DNA from 4 places in the Streptomyces sp. NPDC033177 genome. Region 3 is predicted to be linked to each of the others. Evidence: riboswitches for the same ligand, from Rfam matches in the RefSeq annotation. Region 3 holds a riboswitch; each other region holds the start of a gene.
What was found. A riboswitch is a leader RNA that binds a small molecule or an ion and turns the genes downstream of it on or off. The one in region 3 is predicted to bind cyclic di-AMP.

Region 1 (6,903 bases), on a different contig from region 3:
CTGCACGCGGAACTTGAACGCGAGCTCGCCGAGTTCTGCGGCTTCGAGGCCGCTCTGGTCCTTTCCTCCGGATATGCCGCGAACCTCGCCGCCGTCACCGCCCTCGCCCCGCACGGTTCGCTGATCGTCTCGGACGCGGGCAACCACGCCTCGCTGATCGACGGCTGCCGCCTGGCGCGCGGGACGACGCAGGTGGTGCCGCACACCGACACCGAAGCGGTGCACAAGACACTGGACGCGCACGCGGGCCCCGCGATCGTCGTCTCGGACACCGTCTTCTCGGTCGACGGGGACGCGGCCCCGCTGGCCGAACTCAGTTCCGTCTGCCAGGAGTTCGGTGCCGGTCTCGTCGTCGACGACGCCCATGGGCTCGGCGTGCTCGGCGACGGCGGCCGGGGCGCCCCGCAGGCGGCCGGGCTCGCGGGCACGGACCACACGGTGGCGACGGTCACCCTGTCGAAGTCCTTCGGCAGCCAGGGCGGTGCGGTCCTCGGGCCCGCCAAGGTCATCGACCACCTGGTCAACGCGGCCCGGACCTTCATCTTCGACACGGGGCTCGCGCCCGCCGCCGTGGGGGCGGCCCTCGCGGCCCTGCGGTTGCTGCGCGCGGAGCCGGAGCGTGCCGCACGGGCCCGCGCGGTCGCGGCCGAGCTATATGAACGCCTCACCGCGGAAGGTCTCTCGGCGGTACGTCCCGACGCCGCCGTCGTCTCCGTGCGCGCGCCGTCACCGGAAGCGGCCGTGCGGTGGGCCGCCGACTGCAGGGGAGCGGGCCTCGCCGTCGGATGCTTCCGTCCGCCGTCGGTCCCCGACGGCATCTCGCGGCTGCGGCTGACCGCCCGTGCGGATCTCACCGGCGGACAGATCGCCGATGCCGTACGAGTGATCAGCCGCGCCGCACCCCGGTAGTCACCGGAGGCCGTGGACGAAGGCCTCCCATGTCGTGGGCGAGAAGAGCAGGGCGGGCCCTGCCGTGTTCTTCGAGTCGCGCACGGCGAGCAGCCCCTGCTCCGGCCCTGAAGCGAGCGAGGCTGTCTCCACACAGTTGTTCATGCCGTTGCTGCGACTGCTGCGATACCACCGTGCGCCGTGCAGAGAGGTGCTGGAAGGTACGTGCCGAGGCAGTGCCGTCATGGTGCCCCCTTACGCGCCGTCACGTATCCCGGCGATGTGATCCGTTGATTCCTCGGGCGAAAGCGCCTTTCCCTGAAGGGAGTTGAAGGCCTCCGTGTAGGCCTGGAGGTCTTCTTTCCGTTCGAGGTAGAGGCTACTCGTCAAGTGGTCGAGAACAACCACATCCAGATCAGCAATGTTCGGAAAGGAGAAAATAACGAAAGGGCCGATGAGGCCCACGTGCTCTCCGGCGGCGAACGGCAACACCTGAAGCCGCACATGAGGCAACTGCGCGGCCTCCAGTAACCGTTTCAACTGGCCCGCGAGCACCGTGCTGCCGCCCACCGGCCGGTGCAGGACCGCCTCGTCCAGGATCACGCTCAGTCGCAGCGGCGGAGCCGCGCGCAGCACGTCCTGACGGGCCAGACGCACCTCCACCAGCGTGTCCACCTGCTGTTCGGGCAGTCCGTCGAGCGCCGCCCGCGTCACCGCACGCGCGTAGTCCGGCGTCTGCAACAGGCCCGGCACGACGGTGGTCTCCAGGGTGCGCATCCCACAGGCCTGTGACTCCAGGCTGATGAAGTCGCGGTAGGCGGGCGGCAGCAGCTCGCGGTAGGCGTGCCACCAGTGGCGCCGTCCGCCGTCGTCGTCGGAGCCCGCCAATGCCACCAGCAGCTGGCGGAGGTGGGGGTCCGCCACCTCGTACGCATCGAGCAACAGCCCTACGTCGGCCGCCTTGACGCTGCTACGTCCCGTCTCGATCCGGCTGACCTTCGACTGATGCCAGCCGACCCGGTCCGCCGCCTGGCCACTGGTGAGCCCGGCGTGCGTGCGCAGTGCACGCAGTTCGGCGCCGAGTTTCCGGCGGCGCACCGCGGGACCGTACCGCATGTCCGTCTCCTTCCCGACGGAGCGTTTCTCTTCGGCCTCCCCCGGGCCGTTCAGGGGCGACAGTAGAGGAAGGGCCGACCGCGCGCCCAAATACGGTCTCTCGTAGCAGAGTTCACCGCTTTGAGCGACAGATATATGCACATCTTGGTGGATGGCCACCGCTGAGCGCTCCAAGAGTGGCAGTCTGGCGCGAAGCACCATTCCGGGACTGTCCTCGTGCCTTCGCTACGAGTCGGAGCCGAGCCCCGGTGGGAAAGGGACAGCGTCGCCATGGCAGACCTTCAGGAAGCATCCGTCACCCTGCCGAGCGATCCTGCCTCGGTCTCCGCGGCCCGGAAATACGTCTCGACCATCCTGGCCGAGTGGGATCTGCCGGGCGAGACCGAGGTGGCCGACACAGTCCGGCTCATCGTCTCCGAGCTCGCCACGAACGCCGTTCAGCACACCCGGGGCCAGTCGCCCACCTTCCGGGTGGACATCGAGCTTGACCGGGACGAGCAGCTGCGCATCGGTGTCACCGACAGCCACCCCCGCTACCCCAAGCGGCTGCCCGCCGCCGTCCAGCAGGACAACGGCCGGGGCCTGGTCATCATCCGCTGGCTGACCATGGAATGCGGCGGCAGGCTGTCGGTCACGCCCACTCCCGAGGGCGGCAAGACGGTCTGGATCGAGCTGCCGTGGACCACGCCCGTCCGAGGTGGGGCAGCGGCCCCCTCGACCTCACCCCGCTGAGCGGCCGAAGGCGCCCCGGAGCAAAGCCCGGAAGGTGTCCGCCGCCGGATGCGACACGTCGGTGCGGTGGACGACCGAGATCGTGCGCCGCAGATCGCCCGGCTCGAGCGGCCTCGTCCCCACCGGGGTGGCAGCCGTCCGCGCCACCATCTCCGGTACGACGGCGACGCCGAGCCCGGCGCTGACCAGCGCGCACACCAGCGCGTAGCCCGGGGTCTCGACCAGGACCGCGGGAGTCGCACCGGCCCGGACGAGCGCGGACTCGACGCCTTGGCGGGGCGGATACGGCGGCGCCATGCTGATGAGCGGCTGTCCGGCGAGTTCCCTCAGGGGCAGTCGTGACGAGTCGCTCGCGAGTGCGTGGCCCGGTGAGGTCACCAGGATCAGTTCCTCGACCAGGAGCGGCTCCGCGCTCACGGACGCGGGCAGCGCGACCGGATCCGCGGGCTCGTACGTGTGGGTGAGGGCCAGGTCGACCTCGCCCGCCGCCACGGCCGCGACGCCGAGCGGCGGTTCGTAGCCCCGTACCGTCAGATCGACATCGGGATGGGCGCGGCGGAACGCGGTCAGCGCGGGCGGCACCAGGTGGATTCCGGCGGTGGTGAAGGTCCCCAGGCGCAGTCTGCCGCCGGACAGGCCCGCAAGGCGTGTCAGTTCGTGCCGGGCCTGCTCCATCTCGTCCAGGACCCGGCGGGCCCGCGCGAGCAGCAGCTCACCCGCGCCGGTCAGCCGTGCCCCGCGGTGATGGCGTACCAGGAGCGCGGTGCCCGCCTCACGTTCGAGCTTGGCCAGCTGCTGGGAGAGGGCGGGCACGGTGTAGCCGAGGCGTTCGGCGGCGCGGGTGATCGACCCGGCCTCGGAGACCGCCACCAGTGCGGCGAGCCGCGTCGGGTCGTACATGGTCGCTCCCGGCGGCGTGGGGGTAAACGGCTGCTCAAGGCAGACCCAGGATATGCGCGCGCTGCGGTCGTCGGCGCGGCCGGCGAGCGCTGAACGGGCGCGGGCCGGTGCTTCACCGAGGCTTTGATGACCTGACGTCGTCCGGGCCGTCCGATTCCTCGTCGTCGCGCGCACGGCGCACCAGAAGGGGGAGCAGTCCCCACAGGCCCGAGCACACCACGAGCGTGGCCGCGCTCGCGATGATTCCGCCGGTCCGGCCCACCGCCACGTCGACGACCAGGAGCACGGCGCCCGAGACCGCGAAGACCAGGACCACCAGACCGATGCCGGCCAGACGGGACGACACGCGCACGATCAGCGGCTTGGAGTGCTGGCCGAACAGCGACCTGTGCACGGCCGCCGGCGCGGTGAACAGCGCGGCGGCGAGCACGGCGAGCAGCAGCGTGGTGACGTATGTGGCGCGCTGCACCGTGTCGAGCGAGGTGAAGCGCTCGGTGAAGGCGAGGGTCAGCAGGAAGGCGAAGAGGATCTGCACCCCGGCCTGCGTGACGCGCAGCTCCTGGAGGATCTCCGCGAAGTTGCGGTCGGCGCGTTCGAAGCGCGTCTCGTTGCGCGGTGGGTCGTCCGAGGGGGGAGCACTGTTGTTTTCGGCCATGGCGCACGAGTATCCGTGCCGACACGCCCCACGCTTGACGGGCGCGCCGACCAGAGGGCCGGGCGGGGGGCCGCCCGGCCGACGGCCGGTGACGGATGATCAGCGCACCCTGCCGTACGAGACGCTCTTCGTCCAGATCTTCTCGAGCCGCACCTTGGTGTTCGACTTGGGGGCGTGCCAGATCCGGCCCTTACCGGCGTAGATGCCGACGTGGTAGACGTTCCGGCCGGAGTGGAAGAAGACCAGGTCGCCGCGGACGCGGTTGGACGCGGAGACATGGCGGGTCTTGTTGTACTGCTGTGCGGCGGTGCGTGGCAGCTTCTTGCCCGCGCGCTTGAAGGAGTACTGGGTCAGGCCCGAGCAGTCGAAGCGGTGTGGCCCCGTGGCCCCGTAGCGGTACGGAGAGCCTTTCTTGGAGGCGGCGATCTTGAGCGCCTTCGTCCCGTGTGTCGCGGCCTCCGCCTCCGACGTGAGCCCGGGGGCCACGAGGGTGCCGCCTACGACGGCGAGCGTGAGGGCGGATACGGACCCGACCCTGGTGAGCAGCGACGGAACATGATTCAGCGCAGTCATGCGCAACCCTTCGTCAACCGCCTGTGAAGGATGACCTGTCGGATTCGGGCTGACAAAGTTGCCCGGCCGCGTACTGCGGCTTCACCCCAAGGATCGTTGTCCGGACCTTCCGGACCGACCCGTCATGCCTGGGTCCTCCACTCCTGCCGATGCACCGATGTCGACCGGTCATCCGGGCGGCGGCAGGACTCGGCGTCCGCCCGGACCGCCCCGCCGCTGTGGCGGGGGCTTGTCGTCGGAGAGGATCTTGACCCGACTTGGGGTCGAAAACCGAGCCGAAACGGCGTTTTGTGAGGCTCCTCACGGCTGAACCGTTCGGGTGGACACGGTCGGATTCGGGAACCGGAGAGCGCGCCGGATGATCGTTCGACCAGCACCGGAACGAGGAATTCCGGCCCACGCGTACACATCTGACGCAACTGAAGGCGTCTCAAAAAAGGACGTATGTCTACGCCGAATGTGGTAGCCCGTTTGGTTCGTTTGAGATCACCCCCGGACGCAACGGAGTTCGCGGGCCCGGATGACGGGGGCTCAGGATGCCGCCGGGGGCGGCACGGTGACCCGCCCGGCACGCCGCTCTCCGTCGAGCACACGCAGCGCACGGGCCAGCGTCGGTGCGTGCACGGCGGTTTCACCCCGCTGGTGCATGAGCGTCAGGGCGTCCCGCAGGGCGGTCGCGCTGCTGACCAGGGCCTGGGCGGCGCGTAGTCCTCCGTAGGTGTCCGATGCGCGGGCGGGGTTGATCCGGCCCAGCAGGTCGACCACTTCGAGGTACCGGTCGATCAACTCGCCCTCGGCGCGGGTGAGCGCGGGGAGCGGGGGAAGTTCGGGCGGCAGCATCGGTGGCTCACCCCGCATCCGGGGTGCGCGGGTCCGGGCTGTGCCTATCCGGGGTGAGCGGGGAGGACTTGCGGCTCGCGATGATCCGGTCCACCAGGCCGTAGTCGACCGCCTCGGCGGCGTCGAAGATCTTGTCCCGCTCTATGTCGGCCGCGACGCGTTCCGCGCTCTGTCCCGTGTGCCGGACGAGCAGCTTCTCCAGTTGCGCGCGCGTGCGCAGGAGTTCGTCGGCCTGGATCGCCAGGTCGGAGGTCTGGCCTCGGACCGGCTCGGCGAGCGAGGGCTGGTGGATCAGCACGCGGGCGCCGGGCAGCGCGAGCCGCTTGCCGGGAGTGCCCGCGGCCAGCAGGACGGCGGCCGACGACGCGGCCTGGCCCAGACAGGTCGTCTCCACGTCGCAGGCGACGAACTGGATCGTGTCGTAGATCGCGGTCATCGCGCTGAAGGAGCCGCCGGGGGAGTTGATGTAGAGCGCGATGTCGCGGTCGGGCGCCAGGTATTCGAGGTGCATGAACTGCGCCATCACGTCATTGGCCGACGTGTCGTCGATCGGCGTCCCCAAGAAGACGATGCGCTCCTCGAGCAGCTTCGAGTACGGGTCCAGCGTCCGCTGGCCCGTACTGGAGCGCTCGGTGAACTCGGGCAGGACATAACGGGCGAACGGCTGGTTCATGGCATGTCTCTCCTCTGCCGGGGTCGGCTGCTCCCCAAGGCCTCTGTAAAAAATGTACAGGACGTACGTAAAGTGGGGTGAGGGGCGGACGCGGCGCGGGCATGCTTCGCCTCGTCGTGATCTCAACCGCCCCCAGCCGAGAGCCTCGTATGGCAGCGTCCGAGCTCGCCCACCTCGCTCGGCGCGCTCGTCGAGAGTGCGGCGGACCGGATCAAACCCAGCCTCGTCCGGAACGTACGGCAGGGGCGCGCGCTCACCGGCATCGACCTGGAGCGGGCCACCGTGCTGCACGGCGAACTGTTCCACCGGATGCGGGAGTTCTTCGACCGCAATGACGCGCTGATTCTGCCGACGAGCCAAGTGCCGCCTTTCGATGTCGAGTTGGAGTATCCGGACAACATCGACGGGGAGCCGATGACGGACTACCTGGACTGGATGCGCTCCGCGTACCTGGTGTCCGCCACCGGTTGCCCGGCCCTGTCCGTGCCCGCCGGATTCACCCCGGGCGGACTGCCGGTCGGGCTGC
Region 2 (6,903 bases), on a different contig from region 3:
CAACGACCGGATCACGGTCTCGCAGCTGGAGGGCCGGGTGAACGAGGTGCGCGCCGCGCAGCGCGCCGCCATCCCGGACGAGCAGCAGTACGAGCAGGCCATCGCCAAGTCCGGCGGCCTCACCCGCAGCACGCTGCACACGATGGTCCTCGACAAGGTGCTGCACCGCGCGGCCGTCGACGCCGGGGTGGACGTGTCACGCCGCGACATCCAGACGATGAAAGCGGGCCTCGAGCAGCAGGCGGGCGGCAAGAAGCAGCTCGAACAGGGCTGGCTCCAGCAGTACAGCGTCGCCCCGTCCCAGCTGGAGAACAGCCTCCGCACGGAGATCGAGGCCCAGAAGCTCGCCAGGAAACTGGGCGTGGACATGAACGCCCCGGAGGGCCAGGCGATCTTCTGGAAGGAGCTCTCCAAGGCCTCCAAGAGGCTGGACGTGGACCTGAACCCGCGCTACGGCACGTGGGACGTGGAGAAGAGCAAGCGGGCCGACAGCAAGACGCCGTGGGTGCGCGAGGTGTCCGGGGACGGCGCCGCGGCCCCCAAGCAGGCGTAAGGACGCCGGTCGGGGGCCGTCGGCGGCGTGGGTTACGTTCGACGGGTGAACGCAACCACGCCCCCGGCCGACGCCCCCGGCCGCGTCATCCTCCTCACCACCAGCCACCGCGTGGCCCCCGGTCTGCTGTCCTGGCCCGCGTGGCAGGCCCTGCACGGGGCCGACGAGGTCCTGTGCGCCGACGCCACGCACCCCCAACTGCCGTACCTGCGTGAGGCGGGCGTCCGCGTGGAGCAGACCTCGCCCACGGCCCAGGAGCTGGTGGACGCCTGCGCCGGCGGCCGCACGGTCCTCGTCGTCGCCACGGCCGAGGGCGACAGCGCCCTGACGGACGGCCTCGCGAGGCTCGCGGGCTCGGGCCGTGTCGCGATGCCCGACCTCGAACTGCTCCCGGCGTCGTACGACCTGCCGGGCGCGCGCCTCCTCGACCTCGTCCAGGTCATGGACCAGATCCGGGTCGAGTGCCCGTGGTCGTCCCAGCAGACGCACAAGGGCCTGGCGAAGTACGCGATCGAGGAGGCGTACGAACTGGTCGAGGCGATCGAGGAGGGTGACAGGGACGAGCTGCGCGAGGAGCTGGGCGACGTCCTGCTCCAGGTGGTCTTCCACTCCCGCATCGCGGAGGAGGACGAGGAGTCCCCCTTCTCCGTCGACGACGTGGCGGGCACGATCGTCGAGAAGCTCATCCACCGCCACCCGCACGTATTCGGCGACGACTCGGCGGACACCCCCGAGGACGTCAAGGCGCACTGGCTCCGCACGAAGGCGGAGGAGAAGCAGCGCTCATCGGTCACGGAGGGAATCCCCCTCGGTCAGCCGGGCCTGGCCCTCGCGGCGAAACTGGCGTCCCGGGTACGGACGGCGGGCCTTGAGGTGCCGACCCTGACGGGCGAGGGCATCGGCTACGAACTCCTGACGCTGGCCCTGCGCGCGGAGGCGGAGGGCGTGGACCCGGAGGCGGCCCTGAGAGCGGCGGCTCGGGCCTACCGGGACGCGGTCCTGTCGGCGGAAGCGAATCTCACCCCGCCCGGCGCCTGAGCCACTGGCCCAAGCGGTCCCTGCGGGGCTTTCCCCAATCCCGCCCCTTCCCGAAACCGTGGGGCTCCACCCCCTGGACCCCCGTACAAGATGTCCTCAGTCGCCGGACGGGCTGACATCTGTCAGCCCGTCCGGCGACTGAGGACGAACTCGGCGGAGCCGGTGAGGGTGGCGGCGGATAACGTCGTCCCATGCAAGACCAGCCGCCGGCCCCCGCAGCCTGCCCCGCAGGGGTCCACGTGTCCGAGGCCCAGGGGCCAGTCGCACCAGAGCTCTTCACCTGGGAGTTCGCCACCGACCCCTACCCCGCCTACGCCTGGCTCCGCGAGCACGCGCCCGTGCGCAGGACGCGGTTGCCCAGTGGTGTGGAGGCGTGGCTGGTCACCCGGTACGCCGATGCCAAGCAGGCCCTCGCCGACCAGCGGCTCAGCAAGAACCCGGCCCATCACGGCGTGCCCGCGCACGCGAAGGGCAAGACCGGTATCCCGGGCGAGCGCAGCGCCAACCTCATGACGCATCTGCTCAACATCGACCCGCCGGACCACACCCGCCTGCGCCGCCTCGTCTCCAAGGCGTTCACGCCCCGCCGTATCGCCGAGTTCGCGCCCCGCGTGCAGGAACTGACCGACCACCTCATCGACCAGTTCGTGGAGAAGGGGGAGGCCGACCTCATCCACGACTTCGCCTTCCCGCTCCCCATCTACGCGATCTGCGACCTGCTCGGCGTGCCCCGCGAGGACCAGGACGACTTCCGCGACTGGGCGGGGATGATGATCCGCCACGGGGGAGGGCCAAGGGGCGGGGTCGCGCGGTCCGTGAAGAAGATGCGCGGCTATCTCGCCGAGCTGATCCACCGCAAGCGCCTGGAACCCGGCGACGACCTCATCTCCGGGCTCATCCGCGCCTCCGACCACGGCGAGCACCTCACCGAGAACGAGGCCGCCGCGATGGCGTTCATCCTTCTTTTCGCCGGCTTCGAGACCACCGTCAACCTCATCGGCAACGGCACGTACGCCCTCCTCACCCACCCCGAGCAGCGCGAGCGGCTTCAGGACTCCCTCAAGGACGGCGACACCGGGCTCCTGGAGACGGGGCTCGAGGAACTCCTCCGCTTCGACGGTCCCGTCGAACTCGCCACCTGGCGGTACGCCACCGAGCCGCTGACCGTCGGCGGGGAGGACATCGCCGCCGGCGACCCCGTCCTCGTGGTCCTCGCCGCCGCCGATCGCGACCCCGCGCGATTCGACCGGCCGGACACGCTCGACCTCTCCCGCCGCGACAACCAACACCTCGGCTACGGCCATGGCATTCATTACTGTCTCGGCGCACCGCTGGCCAGGCTCGAAGGACAGGCCGCCCTCGCGACCCTCCTGCGCCGCCTCCCTGACCTGCGCCTTGCGGCGGAACCTGGTGATTTGAGGTGGCGCGGCGGGCTCATCATGCGGGGACTCCGCACGCTTCCCGTGGAGTTCACACCCGCACAGCAGAGCAAATAATTGGCGAATGAGAAGCCCCCGAAACGACGTTTAGCTGACGGGTCGTCAAGACTGTGACTTTCACGTGATCTCCGCTGCATCGACTTGTGACAAGCGTTCGACTGCCGCTACGTTCACCGACGACTCGGCATCCCGTGCCGCAGTCGTCGCTCCAGTCACGCGAAAGGCAACCGCATGCTCTCCGGCAATGGTCGTCACCGACGCCCCCGCCAGGCCCCGGCCCTGATCGTCGCGGCAGGAGTGGCGGGGTCGGCCATCGCCATCCCGCTGCTCGGCGCCACCAGCGCGAGCGCGGCGGACACCGCCACGTGGGACAAGCTCGCGGAGTGCGAGAGCGGCGCATCCTGGAGTGCGGACGCGGGCAACGGCTACTACGGCGGACTCCAGCTCTCACAGCAGACCTGGGAGGAGTACGGCGGCCTCGACTTCGCGCCGAGCGCCGACCAGGCGAGCCGTTCCCAGCAGATCTCCGTGGCCGAGAAGGTCCTCGACGACCAGGGTCCCGACGCCTGGCCGAGCTGCGCGCCGATCGCCGGCCTCACCGAGGGCGGCGCCGCCGCCGACGTCGACCCGGGCGCCCCGATCACGACCATTCCTTCTGACGAGCCGTCGGAATCGACCGGGTCCGGCGAATCGTCGAAGCCGGGCGGGTCGGACGAGCCGGACGCGTCGCCGAGCGAGTCGGCCGACCCCTCGAACAGCGCCGACCCGTCGGACAGTGCCGAGCCGTCCGAGAAGCCGGACACCGACGACGCGTCACGAGACAAGAATCACGACGAGTCGGGCACATCGGATGACTCGGCCAAGTCCGGCGACTCGGCCAAGTCCGGCGAGCCGGGCAAGTCCGAGCAGGATGACGCCACTTCGCCAGCGCCCACCCCCTCCACCGGTGAGAGCGAGGGTCGTCACCGCGGCGATAGTGCCGACGACGAGGCGTCCGAAGGGTCCGCCCGCGAGGGTTCGGGCCGGCACGCCTCGCGCGGCGACGAGCGCGAGCACGACGTCACCGACGGGACGTACACGGTCCGTTCCGGGGACAGCCTCTCGGTCATCGCCGACGACCTGGAGCTGCAGGGCGGGTGGACCGAGCTGTACGCCGAGAACGAGAAGTCGGTCGGCTCCGACCCCGACCTCATCCTTCCCGGTCAGAGCCTCGATTTGGGCGAAAAGTAGGGGTAGTTGGCGAGTCACTTTGCGCCTGATGCCCCAATTGGCGCAAGTGAGACATGGGTCTCAGAAGCCCTGATCGTCTTTGAAATTCGGGCGATCGCATGACTACGGTCGTGACCGCTCGCCACAGCGGGCCCCGCCGGTCGGTACGCCGAGTCCTGCCAACGGCCGTTCGGGAACAGTCGTCGCGTAATGCGCCGTAGGCAGGAGCGGGGGACCCAAGGTTTGCGCCGGGCCCGGCCGTTGAACGGCCTCGCGAGAGCGAGGCGGGGAGACGGACGGGAACGGCTAGGGGTTAAGTCGCACTCAGGAAGTGCGGCCGGGCAACTTCATCGGCCCGAACCCGACAGCTCACCTCGCAGGCGTCGGTGAGGGGATCACTCATGCTGTTTTCCAGCAAGGGCAAGCACCGCCGCCCGTCCAAGGCCACCCGTGTCGCCACGCTCGCCGGCGTCACCGGTGTCGCGGTCGCAGCCCCGCTGATGGCGGCCGGCCAGGCCTCCGCCGCCACGAACTCCGAGTGGGACGCCGTCGCCCAGTGCGAGTCGGGCGGCAACTGGTCGATCAACACCGGCAACGGCTACACGGGCGGCCTGCAGTTCTCGTCGTCCACCTGGGCCGCGTACGGCGGCACGAAGTACGCGCCCACCGCCGACAAGGCCTCCAAGGCCCAGCAGATCGAGATCGGCGAGAAGGTCCTCGCGGGTCAGGGCAAGGGTGCCTGGCCGAGCTGCGGCGTCGGCCTCTCGGGCGCCTCCAACGAGGGTGGCGGTGCGCAGGAGAGCGCCCCGCAGCAGACCCAGGAGCAGCCCAAGAGCCAGCCCACGCCGCAGACCGAGCAGCCGCAGCAGGCCGCTCCCAAGGCCGAGGCCCCGAAGACCGAGTCCAAGAAGACCGTCGAGACCCCGACCGGCGAGACGGTCAAGAAGGGCGACGGCGAGTACAAGGTCAAGAAGGGTGACACCCTCTCCAAGATCGCCAAGGCGGAGGACGTCAAGGGCGGCTGGCACAAGGTGTACAAGCTCAACGGCGACATCATCGAGAACGCCGACATGATCTTCCCGGGCCAGCAGCTCCACCTGAGCTAGGTCTGGCGGCGCCTCGCTGGTCTTTTGCCTGCGGGTGCGTCGTGGCTTGTCGCGCCCACGCGGCGGAGCCGCATATGTCATAGCCCCGCGCCCCTTGAGGGGCGGCCCCCGTCCTCCGGTCCACCCCGCCCCGGTGCGCGTATCCCCCGTACGCACCGGGGCGGGGTTATGTTTGTTCCGTTCGGAAACTTTTTGCTCTCGGTTTGTCCACAGGACGGTCGCTCGGCTGGCTCTTGTCCGGGAGCCGGTTAGGCTCGTGTCCGCGAGGCCAACGCCCCGCGTACCCGCGTCACATCCCAGAAGGAGATGCTCGTGCCGTCCATCGACGTCGTCGTAGCCCGGGAAATCCTGGACTCCCGAGGCAACCCCACGGTCGAGGTCGAGGTCGGCCTCGACGACGGCAGCACGGGTCGTGCCGCCGTTCCGTCCGGTGCGTCCACCGGTGCTTTCGAGGCCATCGAACTCCGTGACGGTGACCCCAACCGTTACATGGGCAAGGGCGTGGAGAAGGCCGTCCTCGCCGTCATCGAGCAGATCGGCCCGGAGCTCGTCGGGTACGACGCGACCGAGCAGCGCCTGATCGACCAGGCGATGTTCGACCTCGACGCCACCGACAACAAGGGCTCGCTCGGCGCCAACGCCATCCTCGGCGTCTCGCTCGCCGTCGCGCACGCCGCGTCGGAGGCCTCCGACCTCCCGCTCTTCCGCTACCTCGGCGGCCCGAACGCGCACCTGCTGCCCGTTCCGATGATGAACATCCTGAACGGCGGGTCGCACGCCGACTCGAACGTCGACATCCAGGAGTTCATGATCGCGCCGATCGGCGCCGAGTCGTTCTCCGAGGCCCTGCGCTGGGGCACCGAGGTCTACCACACGCTGAAGAAGGTCCTGAAGGACAAGGGCCTCTCCACCGGCCTGGGCGACGAGGGCGGCTTCGCCCCGAACCTGGACTCCAACCGCGCCGCGCTCGACCTCATCCTCGAGGCCATCAAGCAGGCCGGTTACGTCCCCGGCGAGCAGATCGCGCTCGCGCTCGACGTCGCCGCGTCCGAGTTCTACAAGGACGGCTCGTACGACTTCGAGGGCAAGTCCCGCTCGGCCGCCGAGATGACCGAGTACTACGAGGAGCTCGTCGCCTCGTACCCCCTCGTCTCCATCGAGGACCCGCTGTTCGAGGACGACTGGGCCGGCTGGAACGTCATCACCGAGAAGCTCGGCGACAAGGTCCAGCTCGTCGGCGACGACCTGTTCGTCACCAACCCCGAGCGCCTCGCCCGTGGCATCGAGGAGAAGTCGGCCAACGCCCTCCTGGTGAAGGTCAACCAGATCGGCTCGCTGACCGAGACCCTCGACGCCGTCGAGATGGCGCAGCGCAGCGGCTTCAAGTGCATGATGTCGCACCGCTCCGGCGAGACCGAGGACGTCACCATCGCCGACCTCGCCGTCGCCACCAACTGCGGCCAGATCAAGACCGGCGCCCCGGCCCGCTCCGAGCGCGTCGCCAAGTACAACCAGCTCCTGCGCATCGAGGAGATCCTGGACGACGCCGCGGTGTACG
Region 3 (6,903 bases):
GCGTTGAGTGCGCGGAGCGAATGTGTTCTCGGGTCCGGCGGCACGGCCGACCGACCACACCGTCGACGTACCCGGCACCGGCACGAGCTGCAGTGTCCGGGAGTCACCCTCCCCGGCCACCGCCGGTTCGTTGTGCCCGGTGAACGACTGGCCGTCCCAGGACAGGAAATCCGGCCCGGACACCAGTGGCGGGTAGCTGCCGGGCGGACCGTACTTCTGCGAGTTGGCCACCGAGACCCAGCCCAGCTTGCCGTTCGCGGCGGGAGCGAACGAACTGATCGAGCCGAAGTCGGTGGGCACGGTCACGCGGCTCCACGCGTTTCCGTCCCAGCGCATCAGCAGTGGCGGAATCGGCTTGCCCACCGGACCACCGACGAACCCGGCCGTGCCACCTGCCCACACCTCTGTCTCAGATACCGCGAACACACTGCCCACGGCCGACCTCGGGAACCCGTCCACGATCGTCTGCTGCCACTCCTGCCCGTCCCAATGCGAGACCGCCGCACCCGAGTTGGTGGCGCCCGCGGCCCAGATGTCGTCGGCCGCCAGGATGTGCATGCCGTAGACGGCTCCCGGCGGCACCGACATGGCCTGCCAACTGCTCCCGTCCCGTCGCAGCAAGACCTGCGCGCCGTCCCGCGATCCGATCAGCCAGGTCTCGCCCCCACCGGTGACGACCTTGGTCAGCAGGACACCGCGGGGCGGCCGGCTCTCGCGCCAGGTGGTGCCGTCGTAACGCAGCAGGCGGGCGCCGCCCGCCGAGTCGCGGCCGACCGCCCAGATCGCGGTCGGTGAGGTCGCGGCGATGGACAGCAGGTCACCCTGCCAGCCGACCTTGGGAAGACTCTGGCGCTGCCACGCGGTCCCGTCCCAGCGCAGCATCAGCGGAAAGCCCGGTGCCTCGCGGCCGACGGCGTCGGAGCCCACGGCCCACGCCCGGTCGGGACCGAACGCCACGGCCTCGTTCAGCCCGGCCTGCGGGCGAACCTGTGCCGGGACCGGGACGTGTCGCCAGGCAGCGGGCTCCGCCGCGGCCGAGCTCATGACGGTGATGACGGTCATCGCGACGGCGAGAACCGTGACGAGAAGTCGGCGCACCATGGTCAGCCTCCCAGCCGCTCGCTCATCAGGTTCGGTTTCGAGCCGTAGATCTCGGCGGTCCCGAAGGACAGCAGCGAGGACCCGGCCCTCGTCAGCGCACGCGGTTTCACGTCGATCGCGTTCGTGCGCTCGGGGCCGTAGGAGAAGGTGGTGCGGGAGCCGTCGACCCGCGCGTACTTCGACTGGAACGCGCGGTCGCTGCGCACCGGCAGCCACAGCGCGCCGTCCGGGCCGCGCACCATGGCCTCGGTGCTGGTGTCGCCCAGGGGCGGGTAGGTGGTGCGCCAGGTGCGGCCGTTCCAGGTCATGAGGTACGTGCGTGGCGCGCCGTCGCTGTACTGGCTGCCGCCGATCGTGACGCGGCCGGAGGGTTCAAGCAGCATCGTGTGTACGTTGCTGTTCGGCGGCAGCGGCACCTTCGCGTCCCGCCAGGCGGTGCCGTTCCAGCGCAGGACGGTGGTCCCGCTGGTGGTGTCCGCCCAGGCCCAGGCGTCGGTGGCCGTACGCGCGGTGATCCCCATGACGTACAGGACGCCGTCGGGGGTGGACTGTGTGGTCCAGCCGGAGCCGTCGTGGTGCAGAACCTTCAGCCCGGTCTCGTCCTCACCGACCACCCAGGCGGCGCCGGGTACGGCGGCGAAGTCCTGGTAGACCCACATCGTCTGCGGCAGAGGGACTGTGCTCCACCCTTCCGGCGCTTCCGGCCCTCCTGCCGAGTGGCGCAGGATCTCGCCCGCTCCGTCACGGTTGTGCAAGATCCATGTTTCCTTGCCGACGAACTGCACCTTGCCGAGCCAGCCCGACGCCTCGGCGCCGGGGAAGCTGCTGTCCCGGCCCCACGCCGCACCGTCCCACCGGTACAGCATCGGACGCACCCAGTCGGTGGTGTGCTCGTACCCGGTCGCCCAGGCATCGTCCGGCCCGCGGGCGGCAAGATCGGACACGGTCACGGGCGGTGCGGCCGCGGGCACCGGCAGCGCCGACCAGCTCCGCGTCACGTTCGGCGCGTGGGCTTCGGCAGGCGGCGCAGCCGCGGCCGGGGATACGACCGCGACGGGCGACACGGCCGCGGTACACGCGATGACGATGCAGATGACGACCGCACGGAGACCACGCAAAGCATGGAGACCACGAAGACCACGACGACCGTTCATGAGACCCCCCAGAACGCGAAGGTCGCTCACCTTATTGGCATGCACCCGACCGTGAATAGACGGGTGCATGCCAATTCGAGAGTCTCTTCCGGGAGGTTCCGCCAGCCCTGAGCCCCGGCACGCACTGCATGCCGGGGCTCAGGGCTGTCGAGACCGGGATCCCCTAGTAGGGGCCGTTCACGTTGTCGATCGAGCCGTACCGGTCGGCCGCGTAGTTGCAGGCGGCGGTGATGTTGGCGACCGGGTCATAGCTGTCCAGCGAGGTGCCGGCCACGTGGTAGGCGTCGAAGGTCGGGGCGATGACCTGCAGGAGTCCCTTGGACGGGGTTCCCGCGACGGCGTTGACGTCCCAGTTGTTGATGGCCTGCGGGTTGCCGGAGGACTCGCGCATGATGTTGCGGTGGATGCCCTCGTAAGTGCCGGGGATGCCGTGCTGGGCCATGACGTCGAGCGACTCCTTGATCCAGCCGTCGAGGTTGTTGGCGTACGTCTTCTTCGCCGGGGCGGCGGCGGGCTTGGCCGCGTTCGTGCGCTCGGAGCGGTCCGCGCGCTCGTCGGACGCCTTGGAGGCGGCCGCGTCGTCCGCCGGAGCCTTCTGTCCGACGGTGATCTTGAGTCCGGGGTGGATCAGCTTCGGGTCGCTGCCCAGAACGCTGCGGTTGTCCTCGTACAGCTTCTTCCAGCCGCCGCTGACGGAGTGCTCCCGGGCGATCTTGGCGAGGGAGTCGCCCGCGGCGACGACGTAGGTCTTGGGCGCGGCGGCGGGCTTGGCGGCGGCGGGCTGTGCCGCGCTGGCGGCAGTCGCACCGATCACCGGGAGGACGAGCACGGCGCCGCCCGTGCCTGCCGCGGCGATGCCCCGGCTGAGCGAGCTGGACTTGGGACGGCGGTGCTTACCCTTTGCAGGCATGACGCATTCCTCTCCGTCGCCTACGAGGTGAGCTGTCGGGTTCGGACGGGAGATGTCCGGTCGCACTGTGAATGCGACTTAACCCCGAGCCGTTCCGGAATCCGGATCGGCGGCTTACCTGGGTCCCCCGCTCCTGCCGTGCGTAAGTGAGTGAGTACGGGAAGGGTTTCCGGACAGCGGCAGGATTCGGCGTTCCATCCGGATTGACGGTGACGTTAGGCGAGAATGCCCGGACAGAACAAGGCCGGAATTCGCTCGGAGAATGCGCTAGGGCCTTTCTCGACGTCTGCGGCCCGCGCCCCCATTGATCAAATAGCCTCAACTTTGTTTGCGGGAAACGAAAATGCGCTGGGCGGCCCTTGAGGCCCCGATCTGCGGGTGTGACTCATTCCACTGCATTGCAAAGCCAAGTCGGTGCAGACGTGGCCTTATTCGCAAAAGCGGACATAACGTGATCCCTATTTTTCATGTCAAAACGGGCATCACTTTCGGTTGGACCCGGTGGTGACGCCTTCTGGAGGGCCTGATATGGGCCCTCAGTTCGTAGGTACAAAGCGGGGCGGGGGCGGGATATTGGGCAGCAACTCCCGCAACGGCCGTGCTCCTGCCGCCCAGTTGGCGAACGTGGCGCGGTCGACCAGGTGCATGCGCAGCTGCCGGGCCAGGGGGGGGCGCACCGCGGGGAGAAGCGTCTCTGCTGCAAGAACCCAAGGCTCGTGACCGCGGCCGCGACGGAGTCGCCGCTGACAGCTCGAAATAGATTCGTTCACGTCAGACGCCGGGCCATTTCCAGGTGTTGGCTCCTGTGTCCTGGATTTCGCCCGTCACACGGAACTGAGCGGATGGGCGGCAGTCGCCGAACGCGGGGGCCAGGCGCATGGGGCGAGGATGCCGAGGACGTACGCGCGGGCGACCAGGGCGGGGCGGGTGGTTGCGTCCAGGAGTTGCCGCAGGCGGCTCAGGTGATAGTCGACCGTCTGCCGGGACAGCCGCAGCGAGGCGGCGATGTCACTGTTGCTGCTGCCCTCCGCCAGGAGGGAGAGGATGCGGATCTGCGCGGCGGTGAGCGAGGGATGGGCCTCGTGGGCCAGGCTCTGATGCGTGACGACGGCCCAGACGTGTTGGGCGCGGGCAGCGGAATGGCCGACCGTCGTCAGGTGCAGCTGCGCACGGCGTTGCCGGCCCCGGGCGTCGACGAGCACGGCGGACGTCTCCACCCGTCTCGTGCGGCGGGCTATCAGACCGTTCCATCTGCGGTGCAGCCGATCGAGGTCAGAGGCGGAAGAGGAGGCGGAGGCGGGGGCGAGCAGCGTGTGCGCGCGGCGGCCCACCAGGTCGGGCAAGCCGAGGTGGAAGAGATCGGCGGCGGCCGAACTCGCTTCGATCACGCGCCCGTTGGCCGAGAGCAGCGCGCAGGGCAGGCCGCTGTGGTCGCGCAGCGCCTGCAGGTTCTCCTCCGCCTCCTGGCGCTGGACCATGGCGCGGAGGTGGTCGGTGATGTCCACGTAGATTCCGGCGACGCAGGTCTCCGTGTCCTCCCGTACGGGGAAGCGGTGGCCGGCTGCCTGGCCGAGGCTGCCGTCCGGCCGGCGATAGCCGAGGGTGTGCCGCACCGGGGTGCCCCGGTCGAGGATCTCCTGGTCCAGGGCGCGGAACTGGACAGCCTCGGCGGGGGCGTCGAAGTCTTCGATGTACCGGCCGGTGAGTTCTCCCGGGGTGGTGCCGTAGAGGTGCGCGTAGGCGTGGTTGGCCCACAGATAGCGTCCCGAGCGGTCCCGGATGAAGGCGGCGGCCGGGGCCAGGTCGACGAGGTCGGCGAAGGCGGCGTACCGGTGTGGGGCGTGCGCGTCGACCTCCACCGCGAGACCACGCGTACGGCTGTGGGCGCGGGTCTCGTCCAGGGGCCAGCTCACGTCGAAGGTGCGACCGTCGAACTGCGCCTGCCAGCTGACCTCCTCCGGTGGGTGCCCCGGGCCGGAGAGTTCCTCGTGCATGCGCTCCAGGAAGCGCTGCGCTGTCCCGGTGTCGGCGAAGGCGCCGCCTCCCCTCTCCAGGACCTGCCACGGCTGGTCCACCTCCCACCAGAACGCGGGCAGGTGTTCAAGCAGTGCCTTGAGGTTGGAGTCGTTCACAGCGGTCTCTCCGTCCGTATTCAACTGGTTGACGCACTGTCACCAAGCGATGCGTATCCCGTGTCGATCTCGCGCATGCTCGGTTCTCGGCCGAATCGGCCGGAGTGGTGGCCGCCTCGATGCCGCCTGCGGCTGCGGCACTCAGGCATTTGCCTGAACGGGAGACGCCCCCGTTGGCGCTGAGGACGCCTGTCACCTGGTCCCCTTGAGTGTGCGGGTGAACACACCCCGCAACGTACGCCCCGGTGACCCCGCATGTTCTACGCGCGTCACCGAGCCGTGCGACGACATGTCTCAACCGGACGAATGGAGAGGGAACTTCAGTGAGCCAGGTGTTGTTGGGCAAGGTGCTGTTAGTGCATGCCAAGGGTGGACCGCCGCTCGGGCACGTCCTCACGCGGGCGGCCGCCAGGGCGGAAGTGCACCTGCTGGCGCTCAGCGCACTTCCTCCCGCTGTGGCAGACACGGCCGAGCGGCTGTGCGCCTCCGTCGTGACGCCCGCTGACGCGCGCCGCACCGACCTGGTGTCCCTGATCATCTCGCGGGCCGAAGCCGTGGGCGCGGCCGCGGTGCTCACCTTCTCCGAGTACGCCGTCGTGGCCGTCGCCGAGGCCTGCCAGGTGCTCGGCCTGGCGGGGGCGGGCAGCGCCGCCGCACTGGCGCGCGACAAGCGGTTGATGCGTCGCACCTGGCACGAACACGGCCTGCCGCAACCTGAGTTCCGCCCGGTGGCCACCGAGTCGGACCTGCACGAAGCGGCCCGCGACCTGCCCTTCCCGCTCCTCCTCAAGGCGGCCTGGAGTGCCGGGTCCACCGCGCACCAGATCATCCGCTCCCCGCACGAGGCGTCCGCGGCGTGGCGCCGGTCACGCGAAGTAATGGCCGAATCGGCCCAGTTGGGCTACGCGGAACTCCATGTGGCCAAGGCCGACGCCGACTTCGTGGTCGAGCAGATCGTCAGCGGCACTACGGACGACTGGTTCGACGAGCCCGGCTGGGGCGACTACGTCAGCGTCGAGGGTGTGGTGGCGGACGGCGTCTTCCGTCCTGTCTGCCTCAGCGGCCGGATGCCCACCGTCGAACCCTTCACCGAACGGGCTGGCATCACGCCCGCCCTGCTGTCCCAGGACGCCCAGAACCGGATCGTGGCCCTCGCCCGAGCGTCCGTCGACGCTCTCGGCCTGCGTGACTGCGGTACCCACACCGAGATCAAGCTCGGTGCGGACGGCCGCATGTGGCTGATCGAGACGGCCGCCCGATTCGGCGGCGCGATGACGGTGCCGCAGATCGAGGAGGTCTTCGGGCTCGACCTCGTGGGCATGCTCGTCGACCACCTCATCGGCCGTCCGGTCGAGTGGCCCCGGCACGCGCTCACGCCGGCACAGGCGAACGGCGCTGCGGGCTCCCTCGTCGTCCTCGCGGTCGACTCCAAGGGCGAGGCCTGGCAGGACCGCAAGGTCTGGGACTTCTCCGCCGTCGCGGCGGACGTGCCACTGAGCCACGGCAGCGAGCTGTCGGTGGTCGCGGAGAGCTCGCTCACCGACGGCACCCTTGTGCCGGTCTACGACCCGGCCGCAGGCGCCAACACCATGGCGGCCCTGTGCCT
Region 4 (6,903 bases), on a different contig from region 3:
CGGCTGGGCCGAGGGCCTTCACGCCCGACCCGCCTCCATCTTCGTCCGCGCGGCCACCGCCGCCGGCGTCCCCGTGACGATCGCCAAGGCTGACGGCAACCCCGTGAACGCCGCCTCCATGCTCGCGGTGCTCGGTCTGGGCGCGCAGGGCGGCGAGGAGATCACCCTCGCCTCCGACGCCGAGGGTGCGGATGCCGCTCTCGACCGTCTGGCGAAGCTGGTCGCGGACGGCCTCGAGGAACTCCCCGAGACCGTCTAGTAAAGACTGGAAATCAAACACTGAAGGGCCTGCCCCCGAAATAGGGGTGGGCCCTTCGGTGTTTTCTTGCTGCTATTCGGGCAGCAAGAAATAACGCCCCGCCCAATAGCGCTTCTTTGCACTTCTTTGTATACGGCGCCTCTGTTAAAGCCGCAGACCCGCTGTGTTTACGGAATGTTGCGAACCCCTCACACCGGAGAGCCGGCGCACGAAGCGCGGCCGGTGCGCGGAGGTCGTCCGCTCCGTGTGCTGAGCGGTGAGCGCGCGGGCCCGTTCCGCGTCCCCGCGGGCGACCGCGTCGACGATCGCGGCGTGCTCGGCCCACGCCTCGGCGGGCGCGGCGGACGTCTCGACCACGTACATCCAGGCGATCTTGTGCCGGAGCTGAGTGAGCAGCGCCGTGAGACCCGGGCTGCCGGACGCCTGGGCGAGCGTCTCGTGGAACCAGCCGCCCAGGGAGCGCAGATCCTCGCTGTGGCCGCGCCTCGACCGCTCCTGGCCGAGCCTGACGAGACCGCGCAAGACCTTCAGGTGCGCCTCCGTGCGGCGCTGGGCGGCGCGGGCCGCGCCCAGCGGCTCCAGGAGCGCGCGGATCTCCAGGAGGTCGGCGGCCTCCTCCTCGGTGGGCTCCGCGACGCACGCGCCCGCGTGCCGGCGCGTGACGACGAAGCCCTCCGCCTCAAGGGTGCGCAGGGCTTCGCGCACCGGGACGCGGGAGACTCCGTAGCGGCGCGCGAGCAGTTCCTCGGTGAGGCGGCCACCCCGTTCGTAGACACCGGAGACGATGTCGTCCCGGATGGCCGTGCATACCGAGTGCGCGGGAATGCGCATGACTGACCTCCGCACTAATCCCCGCGAAACGCGGTCGATCGACGCCTGTTCCGCGACTCTATTGCAGGGCGGCCGAATTTCCGACGGCAGGCTGAAATCCAGGGATACTTTTGGCCAAAGGAGATACGGGAACGGCGAAAGCCCCGGCTCTCGACGAGCCGGGGCTTTCGGTGAATCAGTGGCGCTGCGTGCGTCCGCCGTCGACCGCTGGATCAGACCGCTGGGATCAGACGTTGACGCCGTGCGAGCGGAGGTACGAGACGGGGTCGATGTCCGTGCCGTAGTCCGCGCCGGTGCGGGCCTCGAAGTGCAGGTGCGGGCCGCTGGAGTTGCCGGTGGAGCCGGAGAGGCCTATCTGCTGGCCCGGGGTGACCGCCTGGCCGACCGTGACACCGAGGGACGACATGTGGCCGTACTGGGTGTACGTGCCGTCGTTCATCTTGATGACCACGTTGTTGCCGTAGGCACCGCCCCAGCCGGCCTCGACGACGGTGCCGGAGCCGACCGCGTGGACCGAGGTGCCGGAGGCGGCGTGGAAGTCGACGCCGGTGTGGCTGCCGGAGGACCACATGGCGCCGCCGGTCTGGTAGCCCGTGGAGACGTACGAGCCGGAGATCGGGGAGACGTAGCTGTTGAGGCGCTTGCGCTCGGCCTCGCGAGCGGCACGCTCCTTGGCCTCGCGCTCCTTCTTGGCCTTGGCCTTCGCCTCGGCCTCGGCCTTGCGCTTCGCCTCTTCGGCCTTCTTCTTGGCGGCCTCTTCGGCCTTCTTGGCGGCGGCAGCGGCGTCGGCGGCCTGCTGCTGGGCGGCGGCCTGCGCGTCGATGCTCTCGGCGAGCGAGTCGCCGACGGAGATGGCCTGGGTCAGGCCGGTGTGCTCAAGAGCCGCCGCGTCGTCGGCGGCGAGCGCCGGAGCGGCCAGGCCTCCGATGACACCGGTGGTGGTGAGGGCGGCGACGCCCGCCACGTTCGCGGTGGTACGCGTGAGGCGGCTCGGGCGACGGTGCTTCCCGGTGGCACGGGTGAACGCCATGAAGCGGCTGATCCTTTCCTTCCTTCTCGCCTACCGGGTTAGCTGACGGGTTCGGAGCAGGAAGGTCTCCTACGAGTCCCTCACCTGACGGCAAGGTTCCCGATTCACCCCAAGGGGACATGTGGGTCCCCGGCTCCCCTGGCTCGCGCCGTACGGGGACTCGGCGATGACTGTCCGGTGCCGCGGGTGCGACTACTGCATGACGAACAGCCGGGATGACGCTAAGCGGGGCGTCTTTCAAACGACAAACGGATCAGAGCTTTTGTAGCGCACGCCACAGGTCAGACACGTAACCTCCATACTAATTCGGACATATGAGAACCCCAGTGATTAATCTCAGCCACTGGGGTCCCGATATGTCCTGACTGTCACTCAGCCCGTGGCCACACTCACTTCACCGATGCCAAGGGCCCTGACGGGCTCCTCGATCTGCGAGGCGTCACCGACGAGCACCGTCACAAGGCGGTCCACCGGGAAGGCGCTCACGACGGCGGCAGTGGCCTCCACGGTGCCGGTCGCGGCCAACTGTCGGTACAGCTGGGCCTGGAAGTCGTCCGGCAGGTGCTGCTCGACCTGGTCGGCCAGGGTGGCCGCGACGGACGCCGCCATCTCGTACTTGAGCGGGGCGACGCCCACCAGGTTCTGCACGGCGACATCGCGCTCGGCGTCCGTGAGGCCGTCGGCCGCGAGGGTGCGCAGGACCTTCCACAGGTCGTCGAGCGCCGGGCCCGTGGACTCGGTGTCCACGGAGCCGCTGATGGCGAGCATCGCGGCGCCGGTGCCGTCCGGTGTGGAACGCAGGACCTGGGCGAACGACCGTACGCCGTAGGTGTATCCCTTCTCCTCGCGCAGGACGCGGTCCAGGCGCGAGGTGAGGGTGCCGCCGAGGCAGTACGTGCCGAGCACCTGCGCGGGCCAGACGCGGTCGTGGCGGTCCGGTCCCACGCGGCCGATGAGCAGCTGCGTCTGGACGGCTCCGGGGCGGTCCACGATGACGACACGCCCGGTGTCGTCCGCGGTCACCGGGGGCACCGGGCGCGGCTCGGCGGTGCCGCCCGTCCAGGCGCCGACGGTGTCGGCGAGGACGGCGTCCAGGTCGACGCCGGTCAGGTCGCCCACGACGACGGCGGTCGCCGTGGCGGGACGCACGTGCTTCTCGTAGAAGGTGCGCACGGCCGCCGAGTCGATGGCCGTGACCGTCTCCTCGGTGCCCTGACGGGGGCGCGACATGCGCGAGGTCGCCGGGAAGAGCTGCCGGGAGAGCTCCTTGGCGGCGCGGCGCCCCGGGTTGGCGGCCTCGTGCGGGATCTCGTCCAGGCGGTTGCGCACGAGGCGCTCGATCTCGCTGTCCGCGAAGGCGGGAGCGCGCAGGGCGTCGGAGAGCAGACCGAGCGCCTTCGGGAGGCGGGACACCGGGACTTCGAGCGAGACGCGTACGCCGGGGTGGTCGGCGTGCGCGTCCATGGTGGCGCCGCAGCGGTCGAGTTCGGCGGCGAAGTCCTCGGCGGAGTGCTTGTCCGTACCTTCGTTGAAGGCCCTCGCCATGATCGTGGCCACGCCGTCGAGGCCCGCGGGCTCGGCGTCGAGCGGCGCCTCCAGGTGGACCTCCACCGCGACGACCTGCTGGCCGGGGCGGTGGCAGCGCAGCACCGTGAGGCCGTTGTCCAGGGTGGCGCGCTCGGGCGCGGGGAAGGCCCACGGCCGTGCGTCGCCCGCCTGGGGCTGCGGGTGGAACTGCATCGTTGCGGCCTCGGTCACTTCGCCGCCTCCTCTTCGTCCTCGTCGGTGGCTTCGGCGCCCGCTACGGGCTCGTACACGAGCACGGCGCGGTTGTCGGGGCGCAGGCGGGCCGCCGCGGCCGCCTTGACCTCTTCCGCGGTGACGTCCAGGACGCGCCCGACGGCGGTGAGGGCGAGCTGCGGGTCACCGAACAGGACGGCGTACCGGCAGAGTTCGTCCGCGCGTCCTGAGACCGTGGAGAGCCGGTCGAGCCACTCGCGCTCCAGCTGTGCCTGGGCGCGCTCCATCTCCTCCTCGGTGGGGCCCTCTTCCGCGAAGCGGGCGAGCTCCTCGTCGACCGCGGCCTCGATGACGGGTACCTCGACGTCACCGGACGTCTTCACGTCGAGCCAGCCGAGCGAGGGGGCACCGGCGAGCCGCAGCAGGCCGAACCCGGCCGCCACGGCGGTGCGATCGCGGCGCACGAGGCGGTTGTAGAGCCGCGACGACTCGCCGCTGCCGAGGACCGTCAGCGCCAGGTCGGCCGCGTCGCACGCGCGCGTGCCGTCCTCCGGGAGGCGGTAGGCGGCCATCAGGGCGCGGGCCGGGACCTCTTCCTCGACGACCTCGCGCAGCTCCTTGCCGATCGTGTCGGGCAGCGAGCCGTCGCGCGGCGGCTGCTTGCCGTCGTGCGAGGGGATGGACCCGAAGTACTTCTCGACCCAGGCGAGGGTCTGCTCCGGGTCGATGTCGCCGACGATCGAAAGGACCGCGTTGTTGGGCGCGTAGTAGGTACGGAAGAACGCCCGCGCGTCCTCAAGCGTCGCCGCGTCCAGGTCGGCCATGGAGCCGATCGGGGTGTGGTGGTAGGGGTGGCCCTCGGGGTACGAGAGGGCGGTCAGCTTCTCGAACGCCGTGCCGTACGGAACGTTGTCGTAACGCTGGCGGCGCTCGTTCTTGACGACGTCGCGCTGGTTCTCCATGGATTCTTCGTCGAGCGCGGAGAGCAGGGAGCCCATGCGGTCGGCTTCCAGCCACAGCGCCAGCTCGAGCTGGTGTGTGGGCATGGTCTCGAAATAGTTCGTGCGCTCGAAGCTCGTGGTGCCGTTCAGCGAACCGCCCGCACCCTGCACCAGCTCGAAGTGGCCGTTGCCCTGCACCTGCTTCGAACCCTGGAACATGAGGTGCTCGAAGAGGTGCGCGAGGCCCGTACGCCCCTTGACCTCGTGGCGTGAACCGACGTCGTACCAGAGGCAGACCGCGGCGACCGGGGTCAGGTGGTCCTCGGAGAGCACCACGCGCAGGCCGTTGGCCAGCCGGTGCTCGGTCGCTGTCAGGCCGCCGGAGCCGGCCTCGGCTGTGGCCGTGTGACCCATGGGCATGTACGTCCCTTCGATCGCGAAAAGCTGGAAATTCTGCCAGTCCTGACACTGTATGCAAGCGTGCCGACAACCTGTGAAGTTCCCGCTCCGCGCTCGGCGTAGTCGGCCCCGAAGTCCGGGTCGTGGTCGGCGTTGTCAGTGGGACGGTCCACAATGGTCGGCGTCAGATCCCTTTGATGCCCTGGCAGACACCCTGAAGGAGCCGCAGCAGCGATGGCCCGCCGCAGCACGAAGACCCCGCCGCCCGATGACTCGTTCGAGGAGAAGATCCTCGACATCGACGTCGTCGACGAGATGCAGGGCTCCTTCCTCGAGTACGCGTATTCGGTCATCTACTCGCGCGCCCTGCCGGACGCCCGCGACGGCATGAAGCCGGTGCACCGGCGCATCGTCTATCAGATGAGCGAGATGGGCCTGCGCCCCGAACGCGGCTACGTGAAGTGCGCCCGCGTCGTCGGCGAGGTCATGGGTAAGCTGCACCCGCACGGCGACGCGTCGATCTACGACGCCCTGGTGCGCATGGCCCAGCCCTTCTCCATGCGCCTGCCGCTGGTGGACGGCCACGGCAACTTCGGCTCCCTCGGCAACGACGACCCGCCGGCCGCCATGCGGTACACCGAGTGCAAGATGGCCGACGCGACGTCCCTGATGACGGAGTCGATCGACGAGAACACGGTCGACTTCGAGTCGAACTACGACGGCCAGGAGCAGGAGCCGGTGACCCTCCCGGCGGCGTATCCGAACCTTCTGGTGAACGGCGCTTCGGGCATCGCCGTCGGCATGGCGACGAACATGCCGCCGCACAACCTCGGCGAGGTCATCGCCGCCGCCCGTCATCTGATCAAGCACCCCGGGGCCGACCTGGAGACGCTGATGCGTTTCGTGCCGGGCCCCGACCTCCCCACGGGCGGCCGCATCGTCGGCCTGTCCGGGGTCAAGGACGCGTACGAATCCGGGCGCGGCACCTTCAAGATCCGCGCCACGGTGGCCGTCGAGAACGTGACCGCGCGCCGCAAGGGCCTGGTCGTCACCGAACTGCCCTTCTCCGTGGGCCCCGAGAAGGTCATCTCGAAGATCAAGGACCTGGTCGGCTCGAAGAAGCTGCAGGGCATCGCCGACGTCAAGGACCTCACGGACCGCTCGCACGGCCTGCGCCTGGTCATCGAGATCAAGAACGGCTTCGTCCCGGAGGCCGTCCTGGAGCAGCTCTACAAGCTGACGCCGATGGAGGAGTCCTTCGGCATCAACAACGTGGCCCTGGTGGACGGTCAGCCCCTCACGCTCGGCCTCAAGGAGCTGCTCGAGGTCTATCTCGACCACCGCTTCAATGTCGTGCGCCGCCGCAGCGAGTTCCGCCGCGGCAAGAAGCAGGCCAGGCTGCATCTGGTCGAGGGCCTCCTTGTCGCCCTCCTGGACATCGACGAGGTCATCCGCCTCATCCGCTCCAGCGACAACTCCGGGCAGGCCAAGGAGCGCCTGATGGAGCGCTTCTCGCTGAGCGAGGTCCAGACGCAGTACATCCTCGACACGCCGCTGCGCCGCCTCACCAAGTTCGACCGCATCGAGCTGGAGTCCGAGCGCGACAAGCTCAACGCCGAGATCGAGGAACTGACCCGGATCCTGGAGTCGGACGCCGAGCTGCGCAAGCTGGTCTCCACCGAACTGGCCGCCGTGGCAAAGAA

Region 1: another riboswitch for cyclic di-AMP. It lies ahead of ACZ5U5_RS12625 (C40 family peptidase); the one in region 3 lies ahead of ACZ5U5_RS00920 (LysM peptidoglycan-binding domain-containing protein).
Region 2: another riboswitch for cyclic di-AMP. It lies ahead of ACZ5U5_RS21530 (transglycosylase family protein); the one in region 3 lies ahead of ACZ5U5_RS00920 (LysM peptidoglycan-binding domain-containing protein).
Region 4: another riboswitch for cyclic di-AMP. It lies ahead of ACZ5U5_RS29130 (M23 family metallopeptidase); the one in region 3 lies ahead of ACZ5U5_RS00920 (LysM peptidoglycan-binding domain-containing protein).

Annotation. Positions count from the first base shown of each region.
Region 1 covers NZ_JBVIPS010000003.1:327,196-334,098, forward strand. Annotated here, with positions in the region: gene ACZ5U5_RS12595 (8-amino-7-oxononanoate synthase) at 1-909, shown strand, start outside; gene ACZ5U5_RS12600 (DUF397 domain-containing protein) at 910-1,134, opposite strand; gene ACZ5U5_RS12605 (helix-turn-helix domain-containing protein) at 1,144-2,004, opposite strand; gene ACZ5U5_RS12610 (ATP-binding protein) at 2,275-2,736, shown strand; gene ACZ5U5_RS12615 (LysR family transcriptional regulator) at 2,725-3,636, opposite strand; gene ACZ5U5_RS12620 (DUF6328 family protein) at 3,749-4,291, opposite strand; gene ACZ5U5_RS12625 (C40 family peptidase) at 4,391-4,864, opposite strand; cyclic di-AMP (ydaO/yuaA leader) riboswitch at 4,868-5,031, opposite strand; gene ACZ5U5_RS12630 (hypothetical protein) at 5,396-5,704, opposite strand; gene ACZ5U5_RS12635 (ATP-dependent Clp protease proteolytic subunit) at 5,712-6,377, opposite strand; gene ACZ5U5_RS12640 (amidase family protein) at 6,660-6,903, shown strand, end outside.
Region 2 covers NZ_JBVIPS010000006.1:108,740-115,642, reverse strand. Annotated here, with positions in the region: gene ACZ5U5_RS21550 (SurA N-terminal domain-containing protein) at 1-553, shown strand, start outside; gene ACZ5U5_RS21545 (nucleoside triphosphate pyrophosphohydrolase) at 599-1,591, shown strand; gene ACZ5U5_RS21540 (cytochrome P450 family protein) at 1,783-3,087, shown strand; gene ACZ5U5_RS21535 (LysM peptidoglycan-binding domain-containing protein) at 3,262-4,260, shown strand; cyclic di-AMP (ydaO/yuaA leader) riboswitch at 4,443-4,637, shown strand; gene ACZ5U5_RS21530 (transglycosylase family protein) at 4,641-5,345, shown strand; gene eno (phosphopyruvate hydratase) at 5,658-6,903, shown strand, end outside.
Region 3 covers NZ_JBVIPS010000001.1:188,966-195,868, reverse strand. Annotated here, with positions in the region: gene ACZ5U5_RS00930 (beta propeller repeat protein) at 1-1,101, opposite strand, end outside; gene ACZ5U5_RS00925 (hypothetical protein) at 1,104-2,219, opposite strand; gene ACZ5U5_RS00920 (LysM peptidoglycan-binding domain-containing protein) at 2,419-3,165, opposite strand; cyclic di-AMP (ydaO/yuaA leader) riboswitch at 3,168-3,324, opposite strand; gene ACZ5U5_RS00915 (PAS domain S-box protein) at 3,990-5,297, opposite strand; gene ACZ5U5_RS00910 (ATP-grasp domain-containing protein) at 5,654-6,903, shown strand, end outside.
Region 4 covers NZ_JBVIPS010000009.1:114,419-121,321, reverse strand. Annotated here, with positions in the region: gene ACZ5U5_RS29140 (HPr family phosphocarrier protein) at 1-259, shown strand, start outside; gene ACZ5U5_RS29135 (GntR family transcriptional regulator) at 404-1,090, opposite strand; gene ACZ5U5_RS29130 (M23 family metallopeptidase) at 1,317-2,120, opposite strand; cyclic di-AMP (ydaO/yuaA leader) riboswitch at 2,133-2,296, opposite strand; gene ACZ5U5_RS29125 (M16 family metallopeptidase) at 2,493-3,878, opposite strand; gene ACZ5U5_RS29120 (M16 family metallopeptidase) at 3,875-5,215, opposite strand; gene ACZ5U5_RS29115 (DNA gyrase/topoisomerase IV subunit A) at 5,435-6,903, shown strand, end outside.